Nitratidesulfovibrio vulgaris str. Hildenborough: one gene and its partner. The protein of the gene in region 2 interacts with the protein of the main gene of each other region in a pairwise test. Links are inferred from orthologs where the notes say so. Each region holds a gene or a part of one and is shown on either strand. Other genes may lie near its edges.

Region 1 (4,953 bases), 620 kb from region 2 along the record:
TGGCCGAAAAGGTCGTCCCCTTCATGGCGGTCTTCTACATCATCGCCTCGTGCGCCGTGCTGGTCATGCATCTCGACCGCATCCCCGATGCCGTGATGGTCATCCTGCACAGTGCCTTCAACCCGCAGGCCGCCCTTGGGGGCGCAGCGGGCATGACGGTGCTCACCGCCATGCGCGCGGGCGTGGCACGCGGCGTATTCTCGAACGAATCGGGCCTTGGTTCCGCCCCCATCGCGGCGGCGGCGGCCCGCACGAAATCGTGTGTGCGTCAGGGGCTCATCTCCATGACGGGCACGTTCTTCGACACCATCGTCATCTGCACCATGACCGGCCTCGTGCTGGTCGTCACCGGGGTATGGAACGACCCGCAGCTGGCAGGGGCAGCCATGACCAACGCGGCGTTCGCCGCAGGACTCGAATCATCCCTCGGCCAGTATGCTGCGACGCTGGGGCTCATCCTCTTCGCCTTCACCACCATTCTCGGCTGGAACTACTACGGCGAACGCTGCACCGAATACCTCTTCGGGGTGCGCGGCATCCTTCCCTACCGGCTGGTCTTCATCGGTCTTGTGGCAGCCGGGGCCTTCGTCCATCTCGAACTCATATGGGTGCTGGCCGACATCGTGAACGGTCTCATGGCCATTCCCAACCTCATCGGCCTTCTGGGCCTGTCCGGTGTCATCATCGCCGAGACACGTGCCTTCTTCGAGGCCGATGCTCCCTCCGTGGACGCGCCCTGCGGCAGCGACGCGGACAACGCTTCGGGGGCCTGCCCCCGCGCTTAGCTGACAACGCCCGTCTCCTGGGTGAGTCATGTGGTCGCAGGCCGGGGGGATTGGCCCCCCGGCCTGTAGCGTTTCCGGGGCTTGACGCAGACGTGTCATACCATGTTGAGCCGTCTTTCGACGCAAAGAAGCCCCCTTTCGGGGGCCTCGATCAAAACAGCATCGCGGATGAAACGCGGTTGCAGAGGTGCAGACCTCCTGCCGCCGGCATCACCAGCTGCGCCGCCTACAGTTCAACGGTCACGCTCCCGGCGGCCCTGCGGGCCTTGGCGCGGGCTGCGTCGATGTCATCGCCCAGCGCAAGGGCGACGCCCATGCGCCGCCTGCCATGCACTTCGGGCTTGCCGAAGAGGCAGAGGGCGGTGTCCTGTTCGGCCAATGCCGCATCCACGCCATGGAAGCGGGGGGCCTCGGAATCGCCCTCGGCAAGGATGACGCACGAGGCGGCAGGGCCATTCTGCCGCAGCAACGGCACCGGCAGCCCGAGGATGGCACGCACATGCAAGGCGAATTCGCTCATGTTCTGCGAGATGAGGGTCACCAGCCCGGTGTCGTGAGGACGGGGCGAGACCTCGCTGAACCACACCTCGTCACCGCGTACGAAAAGTTCCACACCGAAGATGCCCCAGCCGCCAAGCGCACCGGTTACGGCGTCGGCCATGGCACGGGCCTTCTCCAGCGCCACGGCATCCATGGGCTGCGGCTGCCACGATTCGCGATAGTCGCCATCCTTCTGCAAATGCCCGATGGGGTCGCAGAATGTGACGCCTCCGGCATGACGCACGGTCAGCAGGGTGATTTCATAGTCGAAATCGACGAACCCCTCCACGATGACCCGCCCCGCCCCGGCACGCCCGCCGGTCTGTGCATAGGCCCATGCCGAGTCGATGTCGGCCGGGGTGCGCACAAGGCTCTGTCCCTTGCCCGACGAACTCATGACCGGCTTCACCACGCAGGGCAACCCCACTGTCTCGATGGCGGCGCGATATTCCTCTTCGGTGGAGGCGAAACGGTACGGCGACGTAGGCAGGCCAAGCTCTTCGGCGGCAAGGCGGCGTATTCCCTCCCTGTCCATGGTCAGGCGCGCGGCACGGGCGGTGGGCACCACCCGGTAGCCTTCCTGTTCCAGTTCCAGCAACGTACCGGTGGCGATGGCCTCGATTTCGGGCACGATGCAGTAGGGCTTCTCCGCCTCGATGATGGCACGCAGGGCCGCACCGTCGAGCATGGACACCACATGGCTGCGATGCGCCACCTGCATGGCGGGGGCGTTGGGATAGCGGTCGACGGCCACGACTTCGACGCCGAGGCGCATGGCCTCGAGCGCCACCTCGCGTCCGAGTTCGCCGGAACCGAGCAGCAGGATGCGGGTCGCCGTGGGGGTGAGGGGAGTGCCTATGCTTGCCATGTGCTTGCCTCGCTATATGGATGGTATCACTCACGCGAACGGCCCGGCGTACCGGGCCGTGCGGCCTCTGCTGCGCGAAGGTTTGGCACAGCGCGACAGGCAAGGCAAGTGAATCCCTACTCGACCACGTCCGGCCACGCCTTCAGTATGTCATAGAATTTCTGAATGTTATCAAGAAGAAGCGCTGCCAGACGGGGATCGAAATGCGTTCCCGCCTGTTCCCGGAAATGCGCCTCCACCCTGTCCCGCGGCCACGGTTCCTTGTACACCCTGCGGCATACCAGCGCGTCGAACACGTCTGCCAGCGCCACGATGCGCCCGTAGATGTGGATGTCCTCGCCCGAAGTGCCACGCGGATATCCGGCGCCATCCCACCGTTCATGATGCTGCCCTGCGACGATGGCGGCAGCCTGCATGATGGGTCGCGTGCTGGCGGAGAGAATGCGCTCGCCGATGGCGGCGTGGGTCCGCATCACGGCCATCTCTGCGTCGTCGAGGCGTCCCGGCTTGAGGAGCACACTGTCGGGAATGCCTATCTTGCCTACATCGTGCATGGGGCTGGCGATGCGCAGCATCGCCACCTGTTCTTCGGGCAACCCGGCAAGGCGAGCCATGCACGCCGCATACTCCGCCACCCGTCGCACATGGTTGGCAGCCTCATGCGAGCGGTTCTCGACCACCTCGCCGAGCGTGAGCACCACCTCCCTCTGGGTGTCCACTATCTCCTGATTGAGGTGGATGTTCTCAAGCGCGATGGACACGTTGCCCGCGAAAATCTCGATGAGGCTCCGGTCGAGGTCGTTGATGACGCGGTCGTCCTGTACGTAGAAGACGCTCTCGGCCCCTTGCGGGGTACGGAAATAGCCGACGAACGAATTCTCTGTGAAATAGCTCTCGCGGGTGGCCAGAGCCTTTTCGATGGCCCCGCGGGTCGTATCGTCGAGCGCCTCGCACGCCGAATGCCGGGCGCACTCCGCAAAACGGCCCGTCGCGGAATAGACCTGATAGCCATGGTCGCCGCCATTGGCTGCCGCTATGCCCGAAACACCGGCGTAGAACGACGAGGGTTCCTCGCTGAGTGACGAAGTGAGTTGCGTCAGGACGCCGGACATGAAATCCGGCAGGCTCTGCAACCGGAAGATGTCACGTGATGAATGGATGATACGCTCGAGACCGCGCCGGTTGCGCTCTATCGTCCGCAGGTCGCGGTAGCCTCGCAGGGCCGCCACCACCGTGGTGAAGAGCCGCTGGGCCGTCAATTCCGTCTTGTGCTTGTAATCATTGATGTCATACCGCGTGATGACTTCACGTTCCGGCGCCTGCCCCGGCTGTCCGGTGCGCAGGATGATGCGCACGGCGTGGTTGCCAAGCTCCTCCCGGATGCGGTGCACGAGTTCGAGACCCGCCTGGTTGCTCTCCATGACGACATCCAGAAGCACCAGCGCGACATCCTTGCTGTCGCGCAACTTCTCGAATCCCTCCCGGGCACTGTAGGCACTCAGGCACTCGATGGGCTTGCCTTCGAAACGCATGTCGCCGAGGACCATGCGGGTGACGACATGCACCTCCTCCTCATCGTCGATGACAAGAACCTTCCACGGACTGCCACTAGCGGCCTCCCGCCCCTCCGAATCAGCCCCCTCAGGTGCGAACAGCAGCTCATCGTTCACCACTTCCCCCTCCCTTGCGAACGTCACGCGGGAACACCAGCCTGAAAGCGGCACCCTCGCCCGGTGCACTGCGGCACACGATGGTTCCCTTCAAACGCTGGGTCACGATGTTGTAGACGATATGCATTCCAAGGCCAGTGCCACCATGCCCACGTTTGGTGGTGAAGAACGGTTCGAAGACCCTCTCCACATGGTCGGCATCCATTCCCTTGCCGTCGTCGCTGTATTCCAGAACGACCTTGTCGCCCTCGTAGGATGCGACGAACCGCATATGACCGTTCTCCATATCCTCGAAGCCATGCAGCAGACTGTTGGTCATGAAGTTGGTGACGACCTGCATCAGGTCACCCGGATAGCTGTAGAGCGTGATGTCTTCCGGCACATCCACGGTCACGGTATGCGATGTGCGCTTGTAACGGGGGCGCAGGCTCATCAGTGCCTCATCAAGGAACTGACGCAGGTTGAACTCGCGGGCTTCAGCAGCGGTCTGGTCGACGGCGACCTGCTTGAAACTCTGCACGAGGTCTGCCGCGCGCTTGAGGTTGGAGAGAATGGTCGCAGACGATTCCCGCGCGGTTTCGATGTACCGTTCAAGGTCGGACTTGCGCATGGTATTGGCAGCCAGTTGCCGCGAGAGTTCTTCGGTCTTCTCGGCAAGCCACGACCCCGCAGTGACCCCTATGCCCACAGGAGTATTGATCTCGTGGGCAACTCCGGCAACCAGTCCTCCAAGCGACGCCATCTTCTCGGACTGGACGAGTTCGTCCTGCATCCGCCGTACGGCGTCCAGCGAGAACTCGAGGGCCTGATTCGCCTCACGAAGTTCACGGGTACGCTGTTTGACACGCTCTTCAAGCTCACGGTTGAAGCTCGCAAGCTGCTCTTGCGCCTCTCGCAATTCGGTCACGTCCGTATGCACACCCACAACACGGATGGCGCGGCGATTCATGTCGCGTGCGGCAGCCATGGAGCGTGACAGAACCCAGCGATACGCCCCGTCGGCCGCCCGCAGCCTGAAGGTCGTCTCATAGGCATCGCCATCAGCCACCCCTTCGACGAAACGGCGGGCACGCTCGACGGCCTCGTCCCG
Region 2 (3,078 bases):
AAGACGGCACAGCGTCTCGCCGAACACATCGGTATAGGTGGGCAGCACGGGAGTGTCGCCGGGCTTGCGTGCCCTGCCCGTCTCCGGTTCGAAGCGGCCCACACCGTGGAAGAACGCAGGGTTGGCCTCGGCCGGGGTATAGCCCTTTCCCTTGCGGGTGAGCACATGCAGCAGCACGGGCCTGTCGTTGGTCTTCGCCAGTTCGAGGTTACGGACCAGCGCCTTCACATCGTGCCCGTCCACAGGCCCGATGTAGTTGAACTGGAACGCCTCGAACAGCATCCCCGGGGTGAAGAAGCTCTTCAGGCTGTGTTCGCTGCGCTTGGCGTAGGCGACCATCTCGTCGCCGATGCCGGGAATGGACTTGAGGGCCGTCTCCACATCGCGTTTGACGCGACGCGCCCACCCCTTGGACAGGTTGCGGCTGAGGAACAGCGAGAGCGCCCCCACGTTCCTCGAGATGGACATCTCGTTGTCATTGAGGATGACGATGAGCCGCCTGCCCATGTCACCAGCCTGATTCAGCCCCTCGAAGGCCAGCCCGGCCGTGAGCGAACCGTCACCGATGACGGCCACCACATGATGATCATCCCCGGCGAGGTCACGCGCCAAGGCCATGCCCAGTGCCGCCGAGATGGACGTGGAGGAGTGCCCCACCCCGAAATGGTCGTACTCGCTCTCGCACGGCTTCGGAAAGCCGCTGATGCCGTGCCTGCGGCGCAGGGTGTGGAAATCGGCCGCCCGGCCAGTGAGAAGCTTCCATGCGTAGGCCTGATGCCCCACGTCCCAGACGACCTTGTCCTTGCCGGGGTCGAATGTGGAGAGCATCGCCAGCGTGAGTTCCACAACGCCGAGTGAGGGGGCGAGATGCCCGCCGTTCTTGGAAACCGTATCGATGATGGCGGTGCGCAGGTCGGCCGCGAGGGTACGCAGGTCATCTGCGGAGAGGCCCGCCACGTCGGTAGGGCGCTGGATACGCGCCAGAAGGCCTGGAATGGTGCTATCGGTCATGTGCCATCCTGTCAGTGCGGAGGAAGCCCCGCCGCTGCGTCAAGAGACGCGATCAACAATATACTGGGCGAGAGCGCGAAGGAAGTCTGCATCCTCGCCCTCGAAATCTGCGAGACACGTCACGGCAATGTCTGCCTGTTCCTGCGCCAGGGCCCGGCTGCGTTCGATGCCGAGCAGCGAAGGATAGGTCACCTTGCCCTGCTCCACGTCGCTGCCCACGGGCTTGCCGAGTTGCGCCTCGTCGCCCGTCTCGTCGAGGATGTCGTCGACGATCTGGAACGCCGCGCCGATGGCGGCACCATACCCCGCGACCTGCTCTACGGCGGAAGCCGGTGCGCCACCGAGCAGCGCACCCGCGACGCACGAACAGCGGATGAGAGCCCCGGTCTTCATGGCGTGCATGGTACGCAAGGCGGCTAGGTCGATGTCATCCCGACCGGTATAGTCCATGTCGAGAGCCTGCCCGCCAACCATGCCGGACGACCCTGCGGCAGACGACACTTCGCGCAAGGCTGCGAGCACGTGCCCCGCGGGGATGCCCCCGCCCACCGAAGCCATGAGGTCGAAGGCATCGGTCAGCAGGCCGTCACCAGCGAGGATGGCGGTCGCCTCATCGAACTGGCGATGGTTGGAGGGACGACCTCTGCGCAGGTCGTCATCGTCCATGGCAGGCAGGTCGTCATGGATGAGCGAATAGGTGTGGATGAGCTCGATGGCTGCAGCGAACGGCATCACCGACATGGGGTCGAGCCCGGTCATGCCAGCCGTCGAGAGGCAGAGCACAGGCCGAAGGCGTTTGCCACCCGCTAGAAGGCTGTATTCCATGGCACTTTGCAGACGAGGGGGAATACCCCGCCCTGCAAGGCAAGTGGCAAGGTAGCCTTCGACGCGCGCCGCCTGCATCCGCAGACGGGCCTTGAGGTCAGCGGTCGTCGCCATCGTCCCCTTCCTCCGGATCGAAATCCCTGACTTCGCCCTCGGTGAACAGGCGTATCTCGTTACGGGCTTTCGCCAGCTGCTCTCGAGAAGCGCGGGCGAGCCCAAGTCCTTCCTTGTAGAGGGCGACGCTCTTCTCCAGCGGCAGGTCACCGCCTTCAAGGGCATCCACTATCTCTTGCAGGCGGGCGAGCTGCTGCTCGAAATCCGCCGCCTTCTTGCGTCCTGCCACGGGCAGTCTCCCTAGTATACGCCGCCTTCAAGCAGCGGTAAGGGGGCGATGCTCTCACCGAGTACGGCGAGACCGAAATGCAGATGCGGCCCTGTCACGCGGCCCGTCTTGCCCACCTTGCCCACCTCGTCCCCGGCGGAGACCATGTCACCGGGACGAACCGAGAAGGCGGAAAGATGCATATAGCTGCTCACCACGCCGAGACCATGGTCGATGTAGACCACGTTACCGGAAAAATAATGCTCTTCGGCAAGCATGACACGCCCTGCGGCGCACGCACGAACGCTGTCGCCCTCGCCTCCGCGCAGGTCGAGACCTCGATGCGGCGCACGACGCTCACCGTTGAACTCGCGACGTAACCCGAAGTCGCTGGAGACCTCGCCGGGTACCGGACGCTTGAAAGGCAGACGCCAGTGCACCTCGGGCGTGAACCGCCCCAGAATCTCGCGCACCCGCTGGCGTTCGGCTTCATGGCGTGCCAGTGTCGCCTTCGGAAGGTTCACGTACCGCCCGGCAACAGTCAACTTCTGCACCGGGTACTCGACACGCTGCACCTGCACCTGACGACGCACGGCCCAGCTTTCGGCCTCGTCACCTCGACGGACGGAGAACGAACGCACACCGGGGGCGGCGTCAAGCGCCACGGGAAGCAACAGCTGCGCCTTCCATACGGATGCCTCCACAAATGCGGGAACCACGAACGTCCCCTTCCCCCATGTGAAGATGAAGTCCTTCACCGGGCTTGCACTTGTGACGACGACATGCACGGCGGTTCCATCGCCGACCGCATCGGGAAGCGACACCGTCAGCGCATCGGCAGCGCGTACCCGCTGGGACGTGGCGGCTAGGCAACAACACACGACGAACACCAGCGCAGCGTATGCCGCCCTGCGAAAGCC

Evidence for each region.
Region 1: the proteins of DVU_RS06370 (region 2) and purT interact in binary tests that used the Escherichia coli proteins (3 or more experiments, as listed by UniProt). The link is inferred for Nitratidesulfovibrio vulgaris str. Hildenborough from one-to-one orthologs.

Annotation. Positions count from the first base shown.
Region 1 is NC_002937.3:802,355-807,307, reverse strand. The notes cover bases 103-3,032. They hold purT (formate-dependent phosphoribosylglycinamide formyltransferase), read right to left. Parts: upstream 2,194-3,032; coding sequence 1,012-2,193; downstream 103-1,011. Other genes in these bases: DVU_RS03420 (response regulator), read right to left, coding at 2,310-3,032; DVU_RS03430 (alanine/glycine:cation symporter family protein), read left to right, coding at 103-785. Also shown: more of DVU_RS03430, read left to right, coding at 1-102; more of DVU_RS03420, read right to left, coding at 3,033-3,863; DVU_RS03415 (sensor histidine kinase), read right to left, coding at 3,853-4,953. UniProt on the Escherichia coli protein: Involved in the de novo purine biosynthesis. Catalyzes the transfer of formate to 5-phospho-ribosyl-glycinamide (GAR), producing 5-phospho-ribosyl-N-formylglycinamide (FGAR). Formate is provided by PurU via hydrolysis of 10-formyl-tetrahydrofolate.
Region 2 is NC_002937.3:1,425,545-1,428,622, reverse strand. The notes cover bases 1-2,859. They hold DVU_RS06370 (polyprenyl synthetase family protein), read right to left. Parts: upstream 1,951-2,859; coding sequence 1,051-1,950; downstream 1-1,050. Other genes in these bases: DVU_RS06360 (M23 family metallopeptidase), read right to left, coding at 2,191-2,859; DVU_RS06365 (exodeoxyribonuclease VII small subunit), read right to left, coding at 1,934-2,179; dxs (1-deoxy-D-xylulose-5-phosphate synthase), read right to left, coding at 1-1,011. In the rest of the region: more of DVU_RS06360, read right to left, coding at 2,860-3,078.